DNA from 3 places in the Sphingomonas sp. CD22 genome. Region 2 is predicted to be linked to each of the others. Evidence: riboswitches for the same ligand, from Rfam matches in the RefSeq annotation. Region 2 holds a riboswitch; each other region holds the start of a gene.
What was found. Region 2 has a riboswitch for cobalamin ahead of SFC76_RS19390 (TonB-dependent receptor). Riboswitches for the same ligand answer to the same signal wherever they lie in the genome.
Positions count from the first base shown of each region.

Region 1: it holds a riboswitch for cobalamin, as region 2 does, so the genes downstream of both, cobW (cobalamin biosynthesis protein CobW) here and SFC76_RS19390 (TonB-dependent receptor) in region 2, are expected to answer to the same signal.
Region 3: it holds a riboswitch for cobalamin, as region 2 does, so the genes downstream of both, SFC76_RS17435 (TonB-dependent receptor plug domain-containing protein) here and SFC76_RS19390 (TonB-dependent receptor) in region 2, are expected to answer to the same signal.

Region 1 is NZ_JAYDYX010000006.1:190,555-197,779, reverse strand. Features, by position in the region: gene cobN (cobaltochelatase subunit CobN) at 1-2,141, opposite strand, end outside; gene cobW (cobalamin biosynthesis protein CobW) at 2,151-3,212, opposite strand; cobalamin riboswitch at 3,392-3,622, opposite strand; gene SFC76_RS13410 (response regulator) at 3,861-4,232, opposite strand; gene SFC76_RS13405 (hypothetical protein) at 4,414-4,629, shown strand; gene SFC76_RS13400 (metallophosphoesterase) at 4,683-5,816, shown strand; gene SFC76_RS13395 (hypothetical protein) at 5,818-6,093, opposite strand; gene SFC76_RS13390 (DUF5818 domain-containing protein) at 6,090-6,293, opposite strand; gene SFC76_RS13385 (hypothetical protein) at 6,628-6,816, opposite strand; gene tgt (tRNA guanosine(34) transglycosylase Tgt) at 6,818-7,225, opposite strand, start outside.
Region 2 is NZ_JAYDYX010000017.1:9,550-16,774, reverse strand. Features, by position in the region: gene SFC76_RS19400 (sensor histidine kinase) at 1-351, shown strand, start outside; gene SFC76_RS19395 (response regulator transcription factor) at 348-968, shown strand; cobalamin riboswitch at 1,134-1,375, shown strand; gene SFC76_RS19390 (TonB-dependent receptor) at 1,624-3,714, shown strand; gene SFC76_RS19385 (PepSY domain-containing protein) at 3,701-5,158, shown strand; gene SFC76_RS19380 (hypothetical protein) at 5,330-5,710, opposite strand; gene SFC76_RS19375 (alpha/beta hydrolase-fold protein) at 5,996-7,225, opposite strand, start outside.
Region 3 is NZ_JAYDYX010000010.1:98,285-105,509, forward strand. Features, by position in the region: gene SFC76_RS17410 (ABC transporter ATP-binding protein) at 1-419, opposite strand, end outside; gene SFC76_RS17415 (iron ABC transporter permease) at 416-1,378, opposite strand; gene SFC76_RS17420 (ABC transporter substrate-binding protein) at 1,375-2,187, opposite strand; gene cobO (cob(I)yrinic acid a,c-diamide adenosyltransferase) at 2,184-2,786, opposite strand; gene SFC76_RS17430 (aminotransferase class I/II-fold pyridoxal phosphate-dependent enzyme) at 2,783-3,757, opposite strand; gene SFC76_RS17435 (TonB-dependent receptor plug domain-containing protein) at 3,757-5,676, opposite strand; cobalamin riboswitch at 5,811-6,015, opposite strand; gene cobU (bifunctional adenosylcobinamide kinase/adenosylcobinamide-phosphate guanylyltransferase) at 6,044-6,568, shown strand; gene SFC76_RS17445 (response regulator transcription factor) at 6,620-7,225, opposite strand, start outside.

The DNA.
Region 1 (7,225 bases), on a different contig from region 2:
ACGTCGGTACGGCCGCGGTGCGGCGACCCCGCCGGGCCGGCGGCGACGCGGCGGCCGGCGAGCGCGGCGAGCAGCCCGTCGCGCTCCGCCACGCCGCACGCGCCGCGGCCGAAGACGTGCAGGCCGTCGCCGAAGCGGCTGTCCTTCACGTCGCAGACGAAGGCGTCGATGCGGGTGATCGCCTCGGCGGCGGTGGTCGCACCGGCGAGATCGAGTTCGGCGGCAAGGCCGATCGCCTGCGCCTCGTCGGCGATATCGCGCTGCAACCGGTCGCGCCGCGCCGGGTCGAGCCCGTCAGCGTTGGAGAATTCGTCGAGCAGCGTTTCCAGCCGGCCCAGCCCCGCGCCGCCGTCCGCCGCGATCATCGGCGGCGGCAAATGGCCGAGCGTCACCGCGGCGGTGCGCCGCTTGGCCTGCGCCGCCTCGCCGGGATCGTTGACGATGAACGGATAGAGGATCGGCAACGGCCCGGTCAGCGCCTCCGGCCAGCAGGCGTCGGAGAGCGCCACCGCCTTGCCCGGCAGCCATTCGAGCGTGCCGTGCGCGCCGATCTGGATTGCCGCATCGCAGCCACGGGCGCGCAGCCAGAGATAGAAAGCGACATAGCCGTGGCGGGGGACGCGCGACAGGTCGTGATAGTCGTCGGCGCGGGTCGCGGGCGTGCCGCGTTCGGGCTGGAGCGCGACCAGCGTCCCGCCGCGCAGCGTCGCGGCGAAGCGGAAGGCGCCATCGGCAACCGCGGGATCATGCTCGGGTTCGCCCCAGGCGGCGGCGAGGTCGTCGCGCAGGCTCGGCGGCAGTGCAGCGAGCGCGGCGCGATAGGCGGCGACCGGCCAGCATAGCCGCTCCGCGGTCAACGCCTCGGCCAGCGGCGCGCCGGCCGCGACCGCGTGCCCGGCCGTGGCGAGGTCGGCGAGCATCGCCTCCGCCGAGGCGAGCGCGTCGAGCCCGACCGCATGCGCCATCTGATGGCTCTTGCCGGGATAGGTGGAGAGGATCAGCGCCAGCCGCCGCGCCGCCGGTGCGGTCCGGCCGAGCGAGACCCAGGCGGCGACGCGATCGGCGATCGCCGCGATGCGGGCGGGGTCGGCGCGATGCGCGCGGCGGGCGTAATCGAGATCGGGATCGCGCACCCCATCCTGCTTGCAACTGGCGATCCCGGCGAAGATGCGGCCGTCGACCTCGGGCAGGACGACGTGCATCGCGAGATCGGCGGGCGACAGGCCGCGCGCGCTCTCCGCCCAGGCGGCCTGCGTCGAGGTGGCGAGCGCGACCTGGAAGACCGGCACGTCGGCGCCGTCGAGCGGCGATTCGGCATCGTCGCGCGCCGAGAAGGCGGTGGCGTTGAGGATCGCGACGGGGGCCAGCGCCCTGACCCAGCGCGCGATCCAGCCGCGCGCGTGCGCATCCTTGAGCGACGGCGCGAACAGCGGAACGACGTCGAAGCCGCGCGCCGTCAGCGCCCCGGCGAGCGCCGCGACCGGATCGAGATCGGCGGCGAGCAGATAGGAGCGGTAGAAGGTGAGCAGCACCCGCGGCCGCGCCGCCGGCCGCATCGCGAGCGCCGCGGGGCAGGTGACGCCGTCCGCCGGGGTCCAGCCGCCGACCGGCGGAACCGCGCGCACCCCGCGCACCGGTCCCGCCGCCAGCCCCGCGGCGAGCGCGAGCTGCGCGAGGGCCGCCTGTGCCGCGACCGCGCCGCCGGTGTCGCACAAGGCTGCGAGCCGGCCGAGCGTCGAGCCCGGCACGGTCGAGGCGGCGGCCAGCGCGGCGTCCTCGCGCCCGTCGGCGGCGAGCACCGCCAGCGCGATGCCCTGCGTCCGCGCCAGCGCCTCGACCTGTTGCAGGCCGTAGGACCAATAGGAGCGGCCGCCGATCAGCCGGATCAATATCCCCTTCGCACCCGCCAGCGTGCGCTCGACATAGGTGTCGACCGACAAGGGATGCGCGAGATCGGCGAGGTTGGCGAGCCGCAGCGACGGCAGCGGCACGCCGCCGCGCGCGGCATGCCAGCCGGCGGCGAACGCGCCGAGGTCGCTGTCGGAGAAGGACAGGACGACGAGATCCGCCGGCCGCTGGCCGAGATCGCGCGGCGTCGCGGTCTCCTCCAGCCCGTGGCTCTCGCGGAAGACGACGTGCATCGTGGGTGCTCAGCCGTTCAGCACGGGTCCGATCGTCGCGGGATCGATGCGGTCGTGCTCGGCGATGACGACCAGCCGGGTGGCGCGCGCCTCGTCCGGCCGCCACGGCCGGTCGTATTGCGTCCGCACCCGCGCGCCGACCGCCTGGACGAGCAGCCGCATCGGCTTGCCGCGCACCGCCGCATAGCCCTTGACGCGCAGCACGTCGGACTCGCGCGCGAGCCGTTCGATCGCTGCGACCAAAACCGCGGGGTCGTCGATCTCGCCGGTCTCGTGGACGAGGCTGTCGAAATCGTCGTGCTCATGCTCGTCCTCGCCATCGTGATGCGACGGGCGGGCGGCGATGTCGTCCTCGGCGGCGGCGTCGAGGCCGAGGATCACCGCGGGATCGATCACGCCGTCGACCAGCTCGACCACCGGCACCGGCCGCGGCGCCTCGGCGGCGATCACCGCGCGGGCGGCGGCGACGCCCTCCGGCCCGGCGAGATCGGCCTTGGTCAGCAGCACCATGTCGGCACAGGCGAGCTGGTCCTCGAACACCTCGGCCAGGGGCGTCTCGTGATCGATCCCCGGATCGGCGGCGCGCTGCGCGTCGAGCGAGGCGACATCGGTGGCGAAACGGCCGGCGGCGACCGCCTCGGCATCCGCCAGCGCGATGACGCCGTCGACGGTGATGCGCGAGCGGATCGCCGGCCAGTCGAACGCCTTCAGCAGCGGCTTGGGCAGCGCAAGCCCGGAGGTTTCGATCAGGATATGGTCGGGGCGCGGATCGAGCGCGAGCAGCGTCTCCACCGTCGGGATGAAATCGTCGGCGACGGTGCAGCAGATGCAGCCGTTGGCGAGTTCGACGACATTCTCCGCCGGGCAGTCGGGAATCGCGCAGCCCTTCAGGATGTCGCCGTCGACGCCCAAAGTGCCGAATTCGTTGACCACCACCGCGAGCCGGCGGCCATTGGCGTTGCGGATCAGATGGCTGATCAGCGTCGTCTTGCCGGCGCCGAGGAAGCCGGTGACGATGGTGACGGGCACCTTGGTAAGCCGGGAGGCGGCATGGGGCAGGGGATCGGCCACGGATGTTCCTTCGCGAGCGCCGCGACGACGAAAGCACGGTGGGGCCACATATCGCCGATGCGCGAGCGACGGACGGGCGCTTCGCATGTCGCCCGCGCCACGCACCGATGCGGGCCAACCGCATGGGTCTTCGTCGCTCAGACGGAACACCGTGCCCCGGCCATCCCCTGGGCCAAAGCAAGAGCGACCTTATCGCCGGCAGGTTTCCTGGCTCGCGGGTCATGGTTCGGGGCACGGCCTTCCCGGATCGGGCGAACCCTTGCCAGTGGCCGCCTTCCCGAAGGGGAAGGCATGTGTCCGTCACTCGCCGCTTACAGTTGCAGGGACAGCCGCGGCATTGGAGCCGAGGCCCCGCACCGCATTCCCATTTACGCCCCCTTGCGAAGGGCACCGACGCGATCATGGCACCGGGAACCGGCACCGCCGATCGACTTAGCCGCTACCGCCGGCTTTGCCAATCGCGCAGGCGAGCGCGGGCGACCGGCACTCTGTACGGTATCGTACATAGCCCGTTTCCGGTCGACTTGCGGCCGTTAACCATTAGAGCCCGTGCGCAGCAGGAAGGGTTCTCCCGATCCTTCGTGTGCAGTTCTCCAGGACTGTCGGAGCCGTCGCCGCATCCGTGGTGGCGGCTCCACCTCGACCGCGTCAGTGCGCGGCGAGAAGCGCGGCCTGATCGTCGATCAGGCGGCTGATCGAACGTTGCAGCGTGTCGTGCGACACCGGTTTTTCGATCACCGTTGATCCCGGCGGACATTCGCCGCAGCGCTCGGGATAGCCGGTGACGTAGAGGATCGGGATGTGGCGGCCCTCGGCGATCCGCTCGACCGCGCTCACCCCCGAACCGTGCGCGAGCTTGACGTCGGCGATGATCATCCCCGGCGTGCAGCGCTGCGCCGCCGCTTCCGCCGCCGCCTGCGTCTCGGCGATCTCGGTGCTGTCGGCCCCCGCGAGCAGCGCGGCGTCGGAGACGAACTGCCCGAACAGATAGGAATCCTCGATGATCAGCACATGGGTCATGACCGCTCCCGGCAGTGCCCGGACGCCGGCAGGCCAAAGGTGGCGATGCTTTCTCCCGAACCGGCCCCTAATGCGCCATCCTGATCTAAGTTCCTGATCGAGGTGATTTTTGTCTTGACGGAAGGCGTCATGCGTCCGGTCCCCGCGACGATGCGTTGACGCCGCTGACAAGGAGAGAATGATGACCGAGACCACCAATCCCGCCGACCACGCTAGCCCCGCCGAAGGCTTCGGCGATCTGCCGATCCAGCCGACCGGTTCGGGTGTCGCGGATCTCGAAATCGCCTATGAGCAGATGAAACTCGCCGAACAGGCCGAGGCAGACGTCGGTTCGGTCGCGGTGACGCCGACCGACACGAGCGAGGCCGCCGTCGAGAGCGCCGCGCACCCGAGCTGATCGACGGGCGGCGTGACGGGACGGCGACGCGGCCGCGTGGCGCGCCAAGGAGAATGACGATCTTCCACCTGATCTTTGCGACGCCGTCCCTGTACGTCATCGTCCGTTGGCTGTTGCCGCTGTCCCTGCCGCTCTGGGCGAAGGGGGGCGTCGCGGCGACGTTGCTTGCCGCCTCGCAATATCATTTCTGGAGCCGCCTTTCGTCGGGCTCGGTGTTCGCCCCGGAATTCCCGCGCGGCATCGTCATCCTGTTCAACTGGGCTTTCGGCGCGCTCGTGCTGCTCGCGCTGCTCCAGATCGTGCTCGATCTCGGCACGCTCGCCACGATGCTGGTCCGGCGCGAGGTGGCGGGGGCACCCGACGCGGCGCGCTACGGTAGCGCCGGCGTCGCGGCGCTGCTCGCCGCGATCGGCGTCGCCGGCGCGATCCGGGTGCCGCCGGTGCGCGACGTCACCGTCGCGGTGCGCGACCTGCCGCCGTCGTTCGACGGCTATCGGCTGGTGCAGCTCACCGACCTGCATATCAGCCGGCTGTTCCCGCAGCGCTGGACGCGGGCGGTCGTCGACCGGACCAATGAAGCGGGCGCCGACCTGATCGTCGTCACCGGCGACTTCATCGACGGATCGGTGGACATGCGCCGCGCCGACGTCGCCCCGCTCGCCGGGTTGCGCGCGCCCGACGGCGTCTATGCGATTCCCGGCAACCACGAATATTTCTTCGATTATGCCGGCTGGATGCGGCACCTGTCCGGGCTCGGCTTTCGCATGCTGCCCAATGCGCATCGCGTGCTGACCCGCGGTGGCGACGGGCTCGTGCTCGCCGGGGTGACCGACGCGTCCGCGCCGTCGCATGGCGAGGCCGGCCCCGATCTCGACGCCGCCTTGGCGCACCGGCCGCCGGCCGCGCCGGTCATCCTGCTCGACCATCAGCCGCGTAACGCACGCCTGGCGGCGTCGCGCGGCGTCGCGCTGCAACTGTCCGGTCATACGCATGGCGGGATGATCGCGGGGCTCGACCGGTTGTTCAGGCCCGCGAACGGTGGCTTCGTGTCGGGCCGGTATGCGGTGGACGGCATGACGCTCTACGTCAGCAACGGCACCGGCCTGTGGCCGGGCTTCGCCTTGCGCCTCGGCCGGCCGCCGGAGATCACCCGGATCACGCTCCGCACCGCGTCCGCGGCGGGCTGAGCTACAGGCCGAGCTTGTCGAGCGCGGCGGCGAGTTCCGCGTCGATCGCCGCCGCCTCGCCCTTCGGCGTGAGGCGGTTGAGCGCGGTCTGCACGCGGGTCTGCGCGACCTGCAGCGTCTTGTAGCGTACCTCACGCGTCGCATTGGTCCGCCACGACGGGCTCTCGCCCAGCAACGCCGCCCATTTCGCCTCCTCGACGGCGAGGATCGCCAGCGCCAGCCGCAATCCGTCGCGCCGGCCGCGGGCATAGTCGTCAGACGGGGGCGGGGTCTTCACGCCGGCGCCACGCCATCGGCGTTGACGAGATCCGGCCCGACCAACGTGCCGACCAGCCGCACGCGCTTCTCGACCAGATCGACCGGCGTGCGGTGCAGCTCCAGCTCGAACCGGCCGCCCGAATCGCGGCGCAGGTAGAAGGCGCCGCCGTCGCGGATCAACGTGCCGGTTTCATCGACCCTGGTTCCGATCGCGATCATCTTGGCGGTGCCTCGTGCTGGTGATGCCGGAAGAGGCGGCGGGGGAGAGCCGCGGGCTCGCATCCCCCGCCCATCCGGTCGGGCCGTTGCCGGTCTTGCCGGCGGCTCCTCTCCTGCCGTTTCTTGTCTATCCGCCCGAACACGGTGGCCACGACGTGCCGGATGTCAGGGCAAAAAGAAAGGCCGATCGAGACGACCGGCCGTAAAAGTTTTTAGGAGAGGATGCCTGAAAGGCACGCTCTTTGTGCAGCGCAGCACCTGTTCCCGCAAGTGCAAATGGTAGCGCTCAACATGCAAAGTTTGCAATCGCGATGGGAAACGCGTTTCGGGCCGGTCAGTCCTGCTTCTTGCCCGAATTGGCGAACAGCACCGCCGCCGCGACCGCTGCGGAGCCGATGCCGACGCCGATGATCCGCATCGGCCAATGGCTCTTGGTCGACGGATCGCGCGTCTTCGCGGCGGCGTCCTGCTGGGCCTTGGCCGCGGCGGCCGCGGCGAGAATCTCATTGGGCTGATCCGACATATTACTCTCCCTTGCCCCGCTTATAGCGCGCGCGGAACGCGTTCGCGAACGGGGTCAGTTCCCTGGCTGCAATGGCCTGCCGCAGGTCCGCCATCAAGCGTTCGTAGAACCAGATATTATGCTCGGTCATCAGCATTGCGCCGAGAATCTCGCCGGACCGGACGAGATGATGGATATACGCCCGGCTCCACGTCGTGCAGGCGGGGCAGGCGCATTCGGCGTCGAGCGGCCCCTGGTCCTCGCCGAATTTCGCATTGCGCAGATTGATCGGCCCGTCGCGGGTGAACGCCTGCCCCGTCCGCCCCGACCGCGTCGGCATGACGCAGTCGAACATGTCGATGCCGCGCTCGACCGCGCCGACGATATCGTCGGGCTTGCCGACCCCCATCAGATAGCGCGGCTGGTCCGC
Region 2 (7,225 bases):
ATCTACGAAATCGCCGCCTCGCGCGAGGCGTTGGGGGCAGCAGGCATTGATGCGCACCTGACGGGGGGCGAAGCCGCAATCCCCGGCGATGCCGGCGCGGTGCTGGCAATGACGCTGCGCGAGGCGGTGACCAACGTGATCCGCCATGCCGAGGCCAGTGCCTGCGCGATCGAACTGGCGCTGGATGGGCGGCTTGCCCGCCTCGTCGTCACCGACGACGGGATCGGCCGCAGCTTCCGCGAAGGGCTTGGGCTCGCCGGCATGCGCCAGCGCCTGACCGCGGCCGGCGGCTCGCTCAGCATCGTGGCGGACGCGCCCGGGACGCGGCTGATCGCGACGGTGCCGGCGTGAGCCACGCCGGGAAGATCAGGATCGTCGTCGCCGAGGATCAGGCGCTGGTGCTGGGCGCGATCGCAGCGCTGCTGGACCTCGAACCCGACATGACGGTGGTGGGTCGAGCAGCCAACGGCGTCGCAGCGGTGGAATGCGTGCGGGCGCTGTCGCCCGACATCCTGCTCACCGACATCGAGATGCCGGAGATGACCGGCATCGACGCGGCCCGGCTGCTGTTCGAGGCGGGGGTAACGACGCGAACCGTTATTGTGACTACGTTCGCACGACCCGGCTACTTGGCGCGCGCCCGCGCGGCGGGGGTGCGCGGCTACCTTCTCAAGGACAGTCCGGTCGAGCAGCTCGCCGACGCGATCCGGGAGGTGGCGCGCGGCGGCATTGTAGTGCCGCCCGACCTTGCCGCAGCAGCCTGGGACAGTGGCGCCGATCCGCTGACCCAGCGCGAGCGCGACACCCTGCGGCTCGCCGACGAAGGGCTGTCGAACAAGGAGATCGCGATCCGGCTTTCCCTCTCGCCGGGAACGGTGCGCAACTACCTTTCGGAGGGTGCCGCGAAGCTCGGCGCGTCGAATAGGATCGAGGCAGGACGAATTGCACGGCTGAATGGTTGGCTTTGACGACCCAATTCCGGTCGTTCTCGACGCATCTTTCGCTTCCCAACTTCCGACATTCGTTAATGGGCACCGACACTCCGTTTGGACTTTTGCGATCGTCGCGTCGACCAATTGCCGGATCGTCTTCGTCAGGATACACCGTCCCCGCTGACCTGCTCCGCTGGAGACGGTCGGCGTGATCGCGTCGGTGCCCCGAGAGGGGCTTAATAGGGAACGCGGTGAGGGTGGTTCGCCACCTGAAGCCGAGGCTGTCCCTGCAACTGTAAGCGGCGAGCGCGATGCATATCGCTTTTTCCTTCACAGGGAGGGGCAGCCACTGGGCCGGACGTTACGTCATAAAGGCCTGGGAAGGCCGTGCATCGTGTGATGACCCGTGAGCCAGGAGACCTGCCGGCGTCTGGTCGCTCTTGCCTGGCCCAGGGGGTGGCCGCGGCACGGTACTCCGTCGAGCGACGACGTGTGCGGTGGGGACCGCACAGGCATGCGTGCCGGTCGCGATGGCGTCCGGCTGGCGCGGATGTCGGCCGTTCGCGGGAGGTCCCTGCCGGGTTCGCTCGACGCCCCGGGGATTACCGTAATGCCGTTCCTGTCTTCTCGCCTCGCGTTTGCGGGCGCTTTGCTGTCACCTGTTGTCGCAGCACCGCTCAATGCGCAGTCTTTGCCTGCCTCCGACAATGAGGACATTCTGGTCGTCGGCCAGCAGGCGCGCGACACGCTCACCACGCCGAACGCGACCGGCAGCCGCCTGGGCCTCACGCCGCTCGAGACGCCCGCGACGATCTCGGTCATCGATGGCACCACGATCCGCGCACGTGGAGACCTATCGGTGATCGACGCGACAAGCCGTGCGCCGGGCATCAGCAACGCCGGCAACCCCGGCAACGGTGGCACCGCGCTCGCCGCGCGGGGCTTCAGCGGTCAGGGATCCGTGCTCCAACTCATCGACGGCATCAGGCTGTTCCCGGCTGCCGGCACGATCACCTTTCCGACCGATCCGTGGATGGTCGAGCGGATCGACATCCTGAGCGGTCCGGCCTCGGTGCTTTACGGCCAAGGCGCGCTGGGCGGCGCGGTCAATGTCCTGATGCGCAAACCCGATACGCAGCGGACGCACGTGGAGAGCGAGATCGGCTATGGTTCGCAGGACAGCTTCCATGTCGCGGCGGGCGCAGGCGGGCCGATCACCGAGCGCATCTCCTATCGCATCGATGGCAGCTATCGCCGGTCCGACGGCTATGTCGATCGTGGCCAGTCGCGCAGCCATGCCGTCTCCGGGACGCTGCGCTGGGCACCGACCGACACGCTCGTCGTCACCGCGCGCGACGATTATGGCGACCAGAAGCCGATGCGCTATTTCGGTTCGCCGCTGATCGGCGGACGGCTCGACGACCGCATCCGGGAACGCAACTACAACACGCGCGACGGCTTCATCCGCTACCGCGACAACCGCACCAGCCTGCAGGTCGACTGGACGCCGAACGACATGGTCACCGTCAGCAACCAGGCCTATCGCCTCACTTCCAAACGCTCCTGGCTCAATCTCGAAACCTATTGCTGGATCGCCGCGGACGGCGTCTGTTCCAACGGCAGCGGCAACACCGGCACACCCGGTCTTATCCTGCGCACCGACATGACCGGCATCGTCCACGACCAGACGCAGTGGGGCGATCAGGGCAGCGTGACGCTCAAAACGGGCATCGCCGATGGCGTCAGCAACGACCTTGTGATGGGCTTCGACGTCAACCTCATCAAACTGACCTATTCGCACAATTTCGGGTCTGACCCGCAGGTCTCGGAGGTCGATCCCTTCGCGTTCGATCCCGGTCTGATCATCGACACACAGGGCATCGCACCGCGCTATCGCACGCGCACGACCGAATATGCGGTCTTTGCCGAGGACCGGCTGAAGCTCGGCACGCACGTCTCGATCGTCGGTGGCGTGCGCTACGAGCGTGACACGATCCGCCGCTGGTCGATCGACTATCCGGGCGGCGTCAGTACCGAGACCTTCGCGCTCGACAAGCGGCTGCACAATCTGACCTGGCGGGTGGGGAGCGTTTATCAGCCGATCCCGACGGTGTCGCTCTATGCGCAATATGCCACCGGCGTGGACCCGCTGGGGACGCTGACGACCTATTCGACCGGGCAGGTGCAGTTCAGCAACGCGGTGGGCGACCAGGTCGAGGTCGGCGCCAAGGCGGTGTTCCTCGACGGTCGCGGCACCGCCACCCTCGCCGCCTATCGCATCGTCAAGAAGCGCCTGCTGGCGCAGCTGACCCCGACGAGCCCGGTCGAGCAGGTAGGCCAGCGATCGGCCAAGGGTATCGAGGCCGCGGTATCGCTCGATCTGCCTTACGGCGTCGAGATCGATGCAAACGGCAGCGTGCTCAACGCGACGTTCGACGACTTCGTCTCTGGCGGCTCGAGCTTCGACGGCAATACCCCGCCAGACGTCCCCGAGACGCTTGCCAATCTCTGGCTGCGTTGGAACGCAACGCGCTCGCTCCAGGCGCGCGCCGGGCTGCGCTACGTCGGACGTCGTTATTCGGACAACGCCAATAGCTTCCGCGTCCCCAGCTACACCACGGTCGATGCCACGCTTTCCTTTGCGGTGACACCACGCCTCGCGGTCGATATCCACGGCTATAACCTGTTCGACCGGGACTATGCGCTCAGCACGTACAATAACCAGCAGTGGGTCCTTGGCCGTCCCCGCTCGGTCGACGTCTCGCTTCGTGCGAGCTTTTAACGCCCTCAGGCGGCCGGCCCTTGGTAAAACTGCCCGGCGCTGGCTGTACCTCGTTCATCGCTGGATCGGCATCGCCAGTTGCCTGTTCTTCGCCATGTGGTTTCTGTCCGGGCTGGTGATGCTCTACGTGCCCTATCCCTCCCTCTCGCCAGCGCAGAAGCTGTCTGGGAGCGAGGCGATCGACTGGGCAGCAGTGAACGTGCCGCCCCCGCTAGACGGCGGACGGCTACCGCAGGAACTGTTGCTCGAGATGCGCGACGGCACGCCTGTTTGGCGCGTGACCGGGTGGGATGGAACGCACACCACTCTTGCCGCCAGTCGCGGTACCGTCCTGCGACCAGTCGATGCTATTTATGCCGGTCGGGTCGCTGGCCGCTTTGGCAACGCACCGACCCAGCACGTAGAACGGCTGACCCGGGATCAGTGGACGGTTGCTGGCGGCTTCGATCGGCACCGTCCCCTTTGGAAGGTTGCGCTTGCCGACGCGTCCGGCACGGAGGCTTATGTGTCTTCGAATACTGGCGCCGTCGTTCAAGTGACCACCCGTCGCGAGCGGTTCTGGAACTGGCTCGGCTCGGTGCCGCACTGGCTCTATCCGACGGTTCTACGACAGGATCAAACGGCCTGGCGTCAGGTCGTGCTGTGGGTGTCTGGTCCCTGCATCGCCGCGGCGGTCGCGGGGATGTGGATTGGCATACTGCGGACCCGCATCGGCGCACGGCGCTTCAAAGGTGGGCGAATGACGCCCTACAACGGCTGGATGCTCTGGCATCATGTCGCGGGGCTGGTGGGTGGTCTATTCTTGATCGCCTGGATCTTCAGCGGATGGCTGTCGGTCGATCCCGGCCATCTGTTTCGCGGGACGAAGCCAGACGAGGCGGCTATGCGGATCTATCAGGCATCTGATCCGATGCCGGACCTAGCACTCGACCGGCTCCGCATAGCAGGCGAGGGTGCGGTGATAGCGCAGTTGACTGACCATGCGGGAACCCCCCTCGTCCTGCTGTCCTATCACGACGGGCGGCGAGTAGTGTTGAATGCGGTCACACTCGCGCCATCCCAAGCTACAGAGGTGGCGATCGTGAGGGCCGCACGCCAACTGGAGAGTGCTGCGCCGCTACTCTCGGTCGATCGCCTGACGGCGCCCGATGCATATTGGTATGCGGTCGGAACGCGCCCGCATCTGCCGGTTTTGCAGCTGCGGTTCGCCGATCCGGCACAGACTTGGCTCTATATCGATCCCGCTACTGGAGAGGTTCTTCGGACGGTCGATGAGCGGCAGCGGACGTACCGCTGGGTATTCGATCTCCTCCATAAATGGGATCTGAACACACTGACGCTGCATCGCCCGGCCTGGGATGGTCTGATCTGGCTGTTCTCCATCGCCGGTGTGTTGACGTCGATAAGCGGTATCTGGCTGGGATGGAAACGACTTATACGCTGACTGGGCGGACCCAATACCGGCCATTCAGCCTCGCTGGAGCACACCTCAACTTCCGTCATTCGTTCATCTGACAGGCGCGGCAGCTACAGACAGCGAAGCGATCGGTCGCCGGGTTGGGATGTAGTAGCTGTGTGGGGTTTGTCAGAACTGAGCTGCCATTACAGAGATGCCCTACTCGGCCTTGGGCACAGTACCGCTCTTAAACTCGATACGAATTGCGACGAACGGCGCTGATCCACGGTTTTTAACGGCATGCAATCCTTCCGAGTCGCCTCTTACGGTCTGCGACTTAGCAAAAGCAGGCGCATCAAAGCGCTCCGTTTCGACCGGCTTTCCGTTGATCAGCTTGTAGGTGATGTAAGTGATTGGTTGCGGCTGTTCGAAATACATCACGCTCGGCCAACGGTGATCATGAACGGGTTCGGTCACGCCGGGCGCCACCTCGACACGCAATACGCGAATCTTTTCATCCTCTAGCAGGACGCGGTGACTATTTGGCGCCGCTACAACTGCGTCGAAGCTCGCAGGAGCAACCTGGATCGCGAGCAGCAATATACCAAGCATTTCGTTCCCCACTTCTTTCACGTCAGACTGTCATCGATCCGACGCCGGAGCAACCTGAAAGAGAGCAATTCGCAACGAACCACAATCGGCCATTCAAGAACGGCTTCTTCCATTCCCAGTTTCTGCCATTCGTTCATCTCGGAAGTGGCAGGCGTGCAGCGACCACTCAGGATGACTGGGCGGCAGGAATGGGAGGGAGCGGATCGGCAGCTTCTGGAGGCGATGAATGGTAGGGGTCATTGCTCAAGGCAAGCGGTATACGCAACGGGAGCGTTACCGCTTTCTCTTGAACTGCTCTGATCCTGGGCGGGCAACAGCATACATCTCCCAGGCGATGTCGGCAGTTAGCGCATCACTGTCGCTGCCTTTTGCATAAAGGTCGAAGTGCCCACGGCCGGGTACGAAGGTGAAACTTGATCGGGCGCCTGATTGGTCAAGCACGGCTTTCAGGCGGCGCGCGGGTGCATCAAGGTAGAAGGTGTCAGAACCGCCGACTACGACGTGGATCTTGCCGTCCAAATCGTTTCGCAGCGTTGCCGAGTCACGTGGTAGCCGATTGGAAATGTCGTAGTTTGAGCGCCAGTACGCTGCCACTGTGGGATCGATCGCACCAGTTACGCGGTCAAATAGCGGCATCGGGCGTCCATCTTGTCCGCGCGGCGAGAACACCCACTCGAATGAGGCAAACTGCCCGCCGTAACTTCCGAGAACTGTTTCCAACCGCGCAAATTGCGCATTCGTGGCGATAACCTTACCTCCCTCGCGGAAGGCTGGCACTTCCGCGCCGTCCCGTCGGTAAAAGTTGGCACTTGGAGCGTAGAGATCCACGTTGCCGAAGTCGTGGAAGTCGCTTGGGTCAGGCGAAGTCGCCCATACGCCGCCAAAGGTAGCCGGATAGCGCGTCTGCAGCCATAATCCGGCCCATCCTCCTGACGAATGGCCGGTGAGGAATCGCGACCCTGATCGGCCATCCATCCGGTACTGCCCTTCAAGCCAAGGTAGGAACTCGGCCGTTAGCGCCGTTCCCCAAGGACCGTTGTTGACGGAATCGGCGAACTCGTGCGTTCCAGTCGCGCTACTTTCATCAAGCACTACCCAGATCATCGGGGGCAGCTTACCCGATGCCATTCCAATCTGCGCGAAAGCGGCGTCGGCGCTAGCACTCAGCATGGAGCTGCCAAAGCCGCCGATCTTGAACACCGTCGGGTAGGTCACTGCATCGCGGCCATAGCCCGGCGGCAAGGCGACATAACCTTGGATGCTGATCGGCTGACCCCAAAATTTGGTCAAGGCAGGGCTGATGAACTCCACCTTCCGCACTGCCGCAAGGCCGGCCCCCAAGCGTTTGCGCAAGTCCGGTGGCAACTGAGCAAGAAGCTGCTCGGGCGTCTTCTGCGGCAGCTCGTCGCTGAGCGTAAGTCGGGGGCAAGCACTGGGCATGTCGGCTTCGACGACTGGCGAGATGAAGTCGCCCGCTCCGCGGCCACGATAGTTGTAGTTGTG
Region 3 (7,225 bases), on a different contig from region 2:
GACAACCGCTCGACGCCGCGCGTCGCGAAGCCGGTCATGTCGGTCGCCGCCAGCGCGCGCGCCACCGCGGCGCGGTCGTCGTCGGTCTCGCCCCAGCGGCCGCGATGCGGCAGCCGCCCGAGCCCGACGAGCGTCGCGACGTCGATATCCCAATGCACGTCCGCCGCCTGCGGCAGCAACCCGATCGCGCGCGCCCGCGCCCGCCGGTCGAGCGCCTGCACGTCGACCCCGTCGAGCGTCGCCGCGCCCCGGTCGGGCCGGCGCAGCGCCGCGAGACAGCCAAGCAACGTGCTCTTGCCCGCACCGTTCGCGCCGAGCAGCGCGGTCACCCGCCCGCGCCGGAAGGCGAAGCTCACGTCGTCGAGCACGCGGTTGCCGCCGAGCGTCAGGCCGATCCCCTCGGCCGCGAGTCCGGTCATGCGAGCCTCCGGCGCATCGCGATCAGCAGATAGAGGAAGAACGGCCCGCCCAGCATCGACATCGCGATGCCGAGCCGCAGCTCGCTCACCGTCGGCGCGATCCGCACCAGCGCATCGGCGAGCGTCAGCAGCAGCGCACCGCCAAGCGCCGAGGGCAGCAGGATCGCCGACGGTCGATGCCCGGCGAACGGCCGCACCATATGGGGCACGATCAGCCCGACGAAGCCGATCTGCCCCGCCGTCGCCACCGACGCCCCGACGGTCAGCGCCACCCCGGCGATCACCAGCCATTGCAGCCGCGCCGGATCGACCCCCATCGACCGCGCCGCCTGTTCGCCGAGCGTCAGCGCGTCGAGCGAGCGGCCGGTGGCGAACAGCAATGCCGCACCGACCGCGACCAGCGGCGCGGCGACCTTGACATCGTCCCAGCTCCGATCGGTCAGCGCGCCGAGCAGCCACGTCACGATCTGCGACGAGACGAACGGCGTCGGCGCGAGGCTGATCGCCAAACTGGTCAGCGAACCGAAGATGCTGGTGAGGATCATCCCCGCCAGCGTGAACAGGATCAGGCTGCCCGAGCGGCCGGCGATCAACGCGAGCAACGCCATCGTCACCCCCGCGCCGACCAGCGCGAAGCCCGGCAACAGCCACATCTGCGCGGCATAGCCGAAATAGAGCGCCAGCACCGCACCGAACGCCGCGCCGGTCGACACGCCGAACAGCCCCGGATCGGCGAGCGGATTGCGCAAATAGCCCTGCATCACCGCCCCCGACAGGCCGAGCGCCGCGCCGACGACCAACGCCAGCACGGTGCGCGGCAGGCGCAGCTCGACGATGATGATCGAGCGCGGATCGGTGGCGGTCCACGCGTCCCACGGCACCCACACCTTGCCCGCCGCGACCGACAGCGCCGCGACGGCGAGCAGCGCGACCACCAGTCCGATATTGAGCCGCGTCATGCCCCGAATCCCCCGCGCACCTGTCGCAGCCGCGCCATCGCCGCGATGATCGTCGGTCCGCCGCAATTCATCAGCCGCGCCGGATAGGGCGCGACGGTGATCCGCCCCGCCAGCCGCCGCACCGCCGGATGCGACGTCATCCGATCCTCGCCGACGTCCGCCGCGGCGGTCGACAGCAAGACGCGCGGTGGCCGCGCGACGAGATATTCGAGCGGCAGCACGTCCCATTTCTTCAAGCCATAGACCGCGCTCATGTCGCGAAACCCGGCACGGCGCAGCAGCTCGGCGGGCAGCGTGCCGCTCCCCGGCACCAGCCCGCCCGACTGCCAGATCAGCGCCGGCACCGGCGTCACCGCCGCCGGTCGCGCCGCCGCCGCGATCCGCGCCGCCAGCGCCACGCCGCGCTGCGGATGGCCGACGACGCGGGCGATGTCGCGCACCTGCTCCTCGCTCTCCACGACCGTATCCGGCACCGGATATTGGACGATGCGAATCTTCATCCGGGTCAGCGCCGCGATCGTCGCGGGCGCGACATGCGGGCCGGTCAGCACCATGTCGGGCGCCAGCGCCACCACCTCCTCCGCGGTGCCCGAGGTCGCGGTGAAGCGCATCGCCTGCGTCAGGGGGATCGAGGTCGCGCGCGGGTCCTGCGAATAATGGCTGATCCCGGCGATCTGCGCGGGGTCGGCGACGTGCATCAGCACCGCGTCGATACACGGATTGATCGACACGATCCGCGGGGGCCGCGGCGGCGGGGCCGCCGACAGCAGCGGCAGCGCGGCGAGCGCAACGGCGAGCGGCCGGATCAATATTCGACGCCCTTCTGCGCCTTGAACCCGGCATTGTAGGGATGTTTCACCTCGCCGAACTCGGTGACCAGATCGGCGATCTCCAGCAGCTCGGGCCGCGCATGGCGGCCGGTGATGCAGATATGCTTGGTCAGCGGCCGGTCCTTCAGGAACGCCACGATATCGTCGATCGCCAGCGTCCCGTCGCGCAGCACGATGTTGAGCTCGTCGAGGATGACGAAATCGATTTCCGGATCGAGGATCATCGCCTTCGACCGCTCCCATGCCGCCTGCGCCGCGGCGATGTCGCCCGCGCGGTCCTGCGTGTCCCAGGTGAAGCCCTCGCCCATCACCTCGAACGTCGCGAGATCGGGATGCGCCTCGAAGAAGTTGCGCTCGCCCGTTTCCCATTTGCCTTTGACGTACTGGAGGATCGCGACCTTCAGGCCCCAGCCGATGCTGCGGATCGCCATCCCGAAGGCGGAGGACGACTTCCCCTTGCCGTTGCCGGTGTGGACGATCAGCAGCCCGCGTTCGAGCGTCCGGCGCGCCTGCATCTTCTCGCGCGCCGCGGCGACCTTCGCCATGCGGGCATTGTGACGGGCATAGTCGTCGGTCATGAGCGATACTCCTCGAGGGCCGCGGCGAGGCGGGTGAGCGCGGCCGCACCGCGCGGCAGGCCGATCCGCAACCGGTCGGTCCGGTCGGCGAAGGGTCGGGTCAGGATAGCATGACGCGCGAGCGTGCCGAACAGGCGCGTCGCATCGTCGCAGGCGATCAGCCGGAACAACGGCGCGCTGCCGGCCAGCGCCAGCCCGGCCTCGTGCAGCACCGTATCGAGCAGCACCCCCGTCTCGACGATGCGGCTCGCCTGCGCACGCCGCCATGCGGCATCGCGATAGGCGGCGGTGCCGATCGCCACCGCCGGCGACGACACCGGCCAATCGCCGAGCATCGCGCGCATCCCGCCCGCAATCCCCGCCCCCGCCACCACGAAGCCGAGCCGCAATCCCGGCAGGCCATAGAATTTGCCGAACGATCGCAACACGATCAGCCGGTCAGACGCCTGCGGGCACAGGCCGGGCGCAGGGTCGGCATAGGCTTCGTCGAGCACAAGCGGCATCGTCGCCGTCAGCAGGCCGGCCGGATCGGCGATGCGCCCGTCGGGATTGGCCGGGCTCGCCAGCACGAACAGGTCGTGGTCGCCCGGCCCCTCCGCCACCAGTTCCGCCTCCGGCCACGCCGCGCGATGCCCGGCATAGCCGGGATGCCGCACCGCCGGCGCGCGGGCGCCGATCAGCGGCGCGAGCAGCCGCATCGCCAGATCGGTCCCCGGCACCGCGACGACCTGCGCCGGGTCGGCGACGCCGAACGCCCGCGCCGCCGCCGCCTCCAGCGCCGCGATTTCCGTCGGTTCTGGCAGGCGATCGAGCCCCACGAGCGTCTCGACCGGCCAGGTCCACGGTGCAATCCCGGTCGACAGGTCGATCCAGTCCGCGCCGCCGAACGCCGCGCGCGCCTCCGCCACCCGCCCGCCATGGGCGCAGAAGGTGGCCCAGGGATGCGGGGCGGTCGGGCGCGGGACGATCATCAATAGGTCAGGCGAACGCCGCCGAAGGCCCCGCGCCCCGGCTGGCCATATTGCAGGATCGTCTGATAGCGCGCGTCGAACGCATTCTCGATCCGGCCATAGACCTCGACATGGTCGACGATCGGGAAGGACGCGCGCACGTCGGTGACGACATAGCCGTCGAGCCGCTGCGTGTTGGACGCATTGTTGAAACTGTCCCCCACCGCGGTGACGGTCGCGCCGGTGGTCAGCCCGAACGGCCAGCGATAGTCGGCGTTGACCGACACGCTGTTGTCCGGCCGCCGCGCCAGGTCGCGGCCGGCATTGGCGGTGCCGGTCGAACGGTTCTTGGCATCCAGATAGGTGTAGGCGGCGCTGACCGTCAACGCCTCGACCGGGCGCAGCGTCAGCGCGAATTCCACGCCCTGCGCCCGCGCCCGCGCGACATTGTCATAGGTGCCGAACGGCCGGTCGGCGCAAATCCCCACGGCCGTGTCGCAGGACACGAAATTGATGAGGTCGAACGAGGTGCGGCGGAAATAGGTCGCGCTCGCCTCGAGCGCGCCGTCGAGCGCCTTCTGCGTCACGCCCGCATCCCAGCCGCGCGAGCGTTCGGGGCGCAGCGCGCCATTCCCATATTCGCTCTGCAACTGGTACAAGGACGGCGCCTTGAACCCTTCCGAATAGCTCGCGCGGATCGCGGTCGCGCCGTCGTTGGGCGTATAGACGCCGCTGCCCGACCAGGTCGTCGCGCCGCCGAAGCGATTGTGATCGTCGTGGCGCACGCCGCCGGTCGCGGTCAGCCCGGCGATTGGCGTCACCGCGAGCTGGCCATAGACGCTGAAGATCCGCGCCCGTCCCTGCGTCACCGGCCCGCCGTAGCTCGCCGTGGTGAAGCGCGACACCTCGCGTTCCGCGCCGAAGGTGGCGAACACCGCGGAACTGAGATCGGCGACACCCTGATATTCGATCCGGTCGTTGCGCCCCTTGCCGGCGAACGTCTCGGTCGGCGTGCCGTCGGGATCGTAATTGTGCCGGTCGGTGTCAGTATGCGCATAGCCGAAGCGGTTGCGCAATTTGCCGCCGAACAGCGCCGCGTTCAGGCCGGCATAGCCGGTCCATTGCTCGGTCTCGCCGTAATCGCGCGTGTCCTGCAACGGAAAGCCGCCGTCGAACTCGGCACGCCCGTTCGAATAGAAACCGCGCAGGTCGACCGACACGGTCGGCGCCAGCGCGATGCCGAGGCTGCCGTTGGCGGCATAGTTGCGATAGCCGTCGCGCTCCGTGCCGGGCGCATAGGCGGAGATGCCCTCGGTGGTGTAATAGCCGCCGCCCAGGCTCGCCGACACCGGCCCCATCTTGCCCGAGACGTTGGCGAAGCCCTGCCCGGTCTCGTGCCAGCCGCCCTCGACGCGCGCGTTGACCGCGACCTGTTCGGTCGGCTGGCGGGTGATGAGGTTGACGACGCCGCCGATCGCCTGACTGCCCCACAGCACCGATTGCGCGCCGCGCAGCACCTCGATCCGCGCGATATTGCCGATCAGCAGCCCGCCGAAGTCGAAGCCGCCGCCCGGCGACGAGGGATCGTTGAGCTTGATCCCGTCGATCAGCGCGACGGTCTGGTCGCTCTCCGCGCCGCGGATGTTGACCGAGGTCGCGGTGCCGACGCCGCCGTTGCGCGTCACGCTGACGCCGGGCGTTTGGCGCAGCAGGTCGGCGACGACGACCGCCTGCCGCTGGGTGATCGTCGCGGTGTCGAGGACGGTCACCGCCTGGCCGACGGTGGACGCGGGCCGCGCCTCGCGATTGGCGGTGACGAGGATGTCGCTGCCGGCGTCGGCGACCTGCTCCAGGCCACTGGTCGATTGCGCATTCTGGGCGAAGGCAGGTGTCGCGGCCGCGATGCACGGCAGCAGGATGAGACAGGCGTATTTCGTCACGATGGTTTCCCCCTCGTTGCAACAACGGGAGCACGCACCGCGGATTCGCCGGAACCTTTGGTCCGCCGCGCAACGCCCCCAACATCGTCGTCTCGCGAGGAAACCCTCGATCGCGCCGGCACACCCCGTCCGCACGAAGGACAACCGCGACGGGCAGGTCTCCTGGCTCGCGGGTCGTCGCCCTGCCCGGCCTTCCCGGATCGGGATGATCCAGTGGCGCGCGGAGGAGCAGGGCTCGCCGGTCACAGTTGCGGGGGCAGCCCCGGCTGGCGAGCCTCAGGCTCGCTTCCGGGTTCCCTTTTCATCCCATCTCTGGGAACCTGTCGCATCGGCGCCCCTAGAACCCCGCGGAGACGAAGGCAAGATGATCGCAGCCAAGACGCTGTTCCTGGGCGGTGCCCGCTCGGGCAAGAGCCGGCTGGCGCAGGCCGCCGCCGAGCGCTGCGCCGGCCCGCTCCATTATCTCGCCACGGCCGAGGCATGGGACGGCGAGATGACCGACCGCATCGCCCGCCACCGCGCCGACCGCGACGCGCGCTGGACGACCGTCGAATGCCCGCTCGCGCTGCCCGAGGCGATCGGCGGGATCGGGACGGGCGCGATCCTGATCGACTGTCTGACGCTCTGGCTGACCAACGTGATGCTCGGCGACCACGATGTCGCGGCGCGATCGGACGCCCTGCTCGCGGCGCTCGCCGCGACGCCGCTGCCGCTGTTCGTCGTCAGCAATGAGGTCGGCCTCGGCATCGTCCCCGACCATCCGCTCGGCCGCGCCTTCCGCGACGCCGCCGGCCGGCTCAACCAGCAGGTCGCGGCGGCGATGCGCGAGGTCTATTTCGTCGCCGCCGGCATGGTGCTGCCGTTGCAGCCGTTTCCGGGACGGGAGTCCTGACGGCCGCCCCCAATTCCTCCCCGGCACGGGGAGGAATGTACCGAAACGCCCTCACCCCACCAGCAGCCGATATCCCACGCCCAATTCGTTGGCGATCACGCTTCCCGTCGCGCTCGGCTCCTCCAGCTTCAGGCGCAGGTTGCGCACGACGATGCGCAGATATTCGACCCGCGGATCGTCGTCGCCGCCCCAGGCCGCCGCCAGGATGCGCTGGTGCGTCACCACCCGCCCGGGATGGCGCGCGAGCACCGCGAGCACGTCATGCTCCTTGCGCGTCAGGTGGAACGCCTCGCCGCCCCGCCGGACGATCCGCTGGTCGAGGTCGATCTCCAGCCCGTCGCGGCGGATCACGCTCGCCGCCGCCGCGTCGATGCCGCGGTGGCGCAGCGCCGCACGCAGCCGCGCGAGCAATTCCTCGCCGTCGAACGGCTTGGTGACGTAATCCTCCGCGCCGAGATCGAGCGCCGCCACTTTCTGGTCGGTCGCGTCGCGCGCCGAGACGACGAGGATCACCGCATCGCCCGCCCGGCGGATCAGCGGCACCAGTTCCAGCCCGTCGCGATCGGGCAGGCCGAGGTCGAGCAGCACCGCGTCGGGCGTCTCGGCGGCGACCGCCGCGAGCGCCTCGCGGCCGTTGATCGCTTCGACCACCGCATA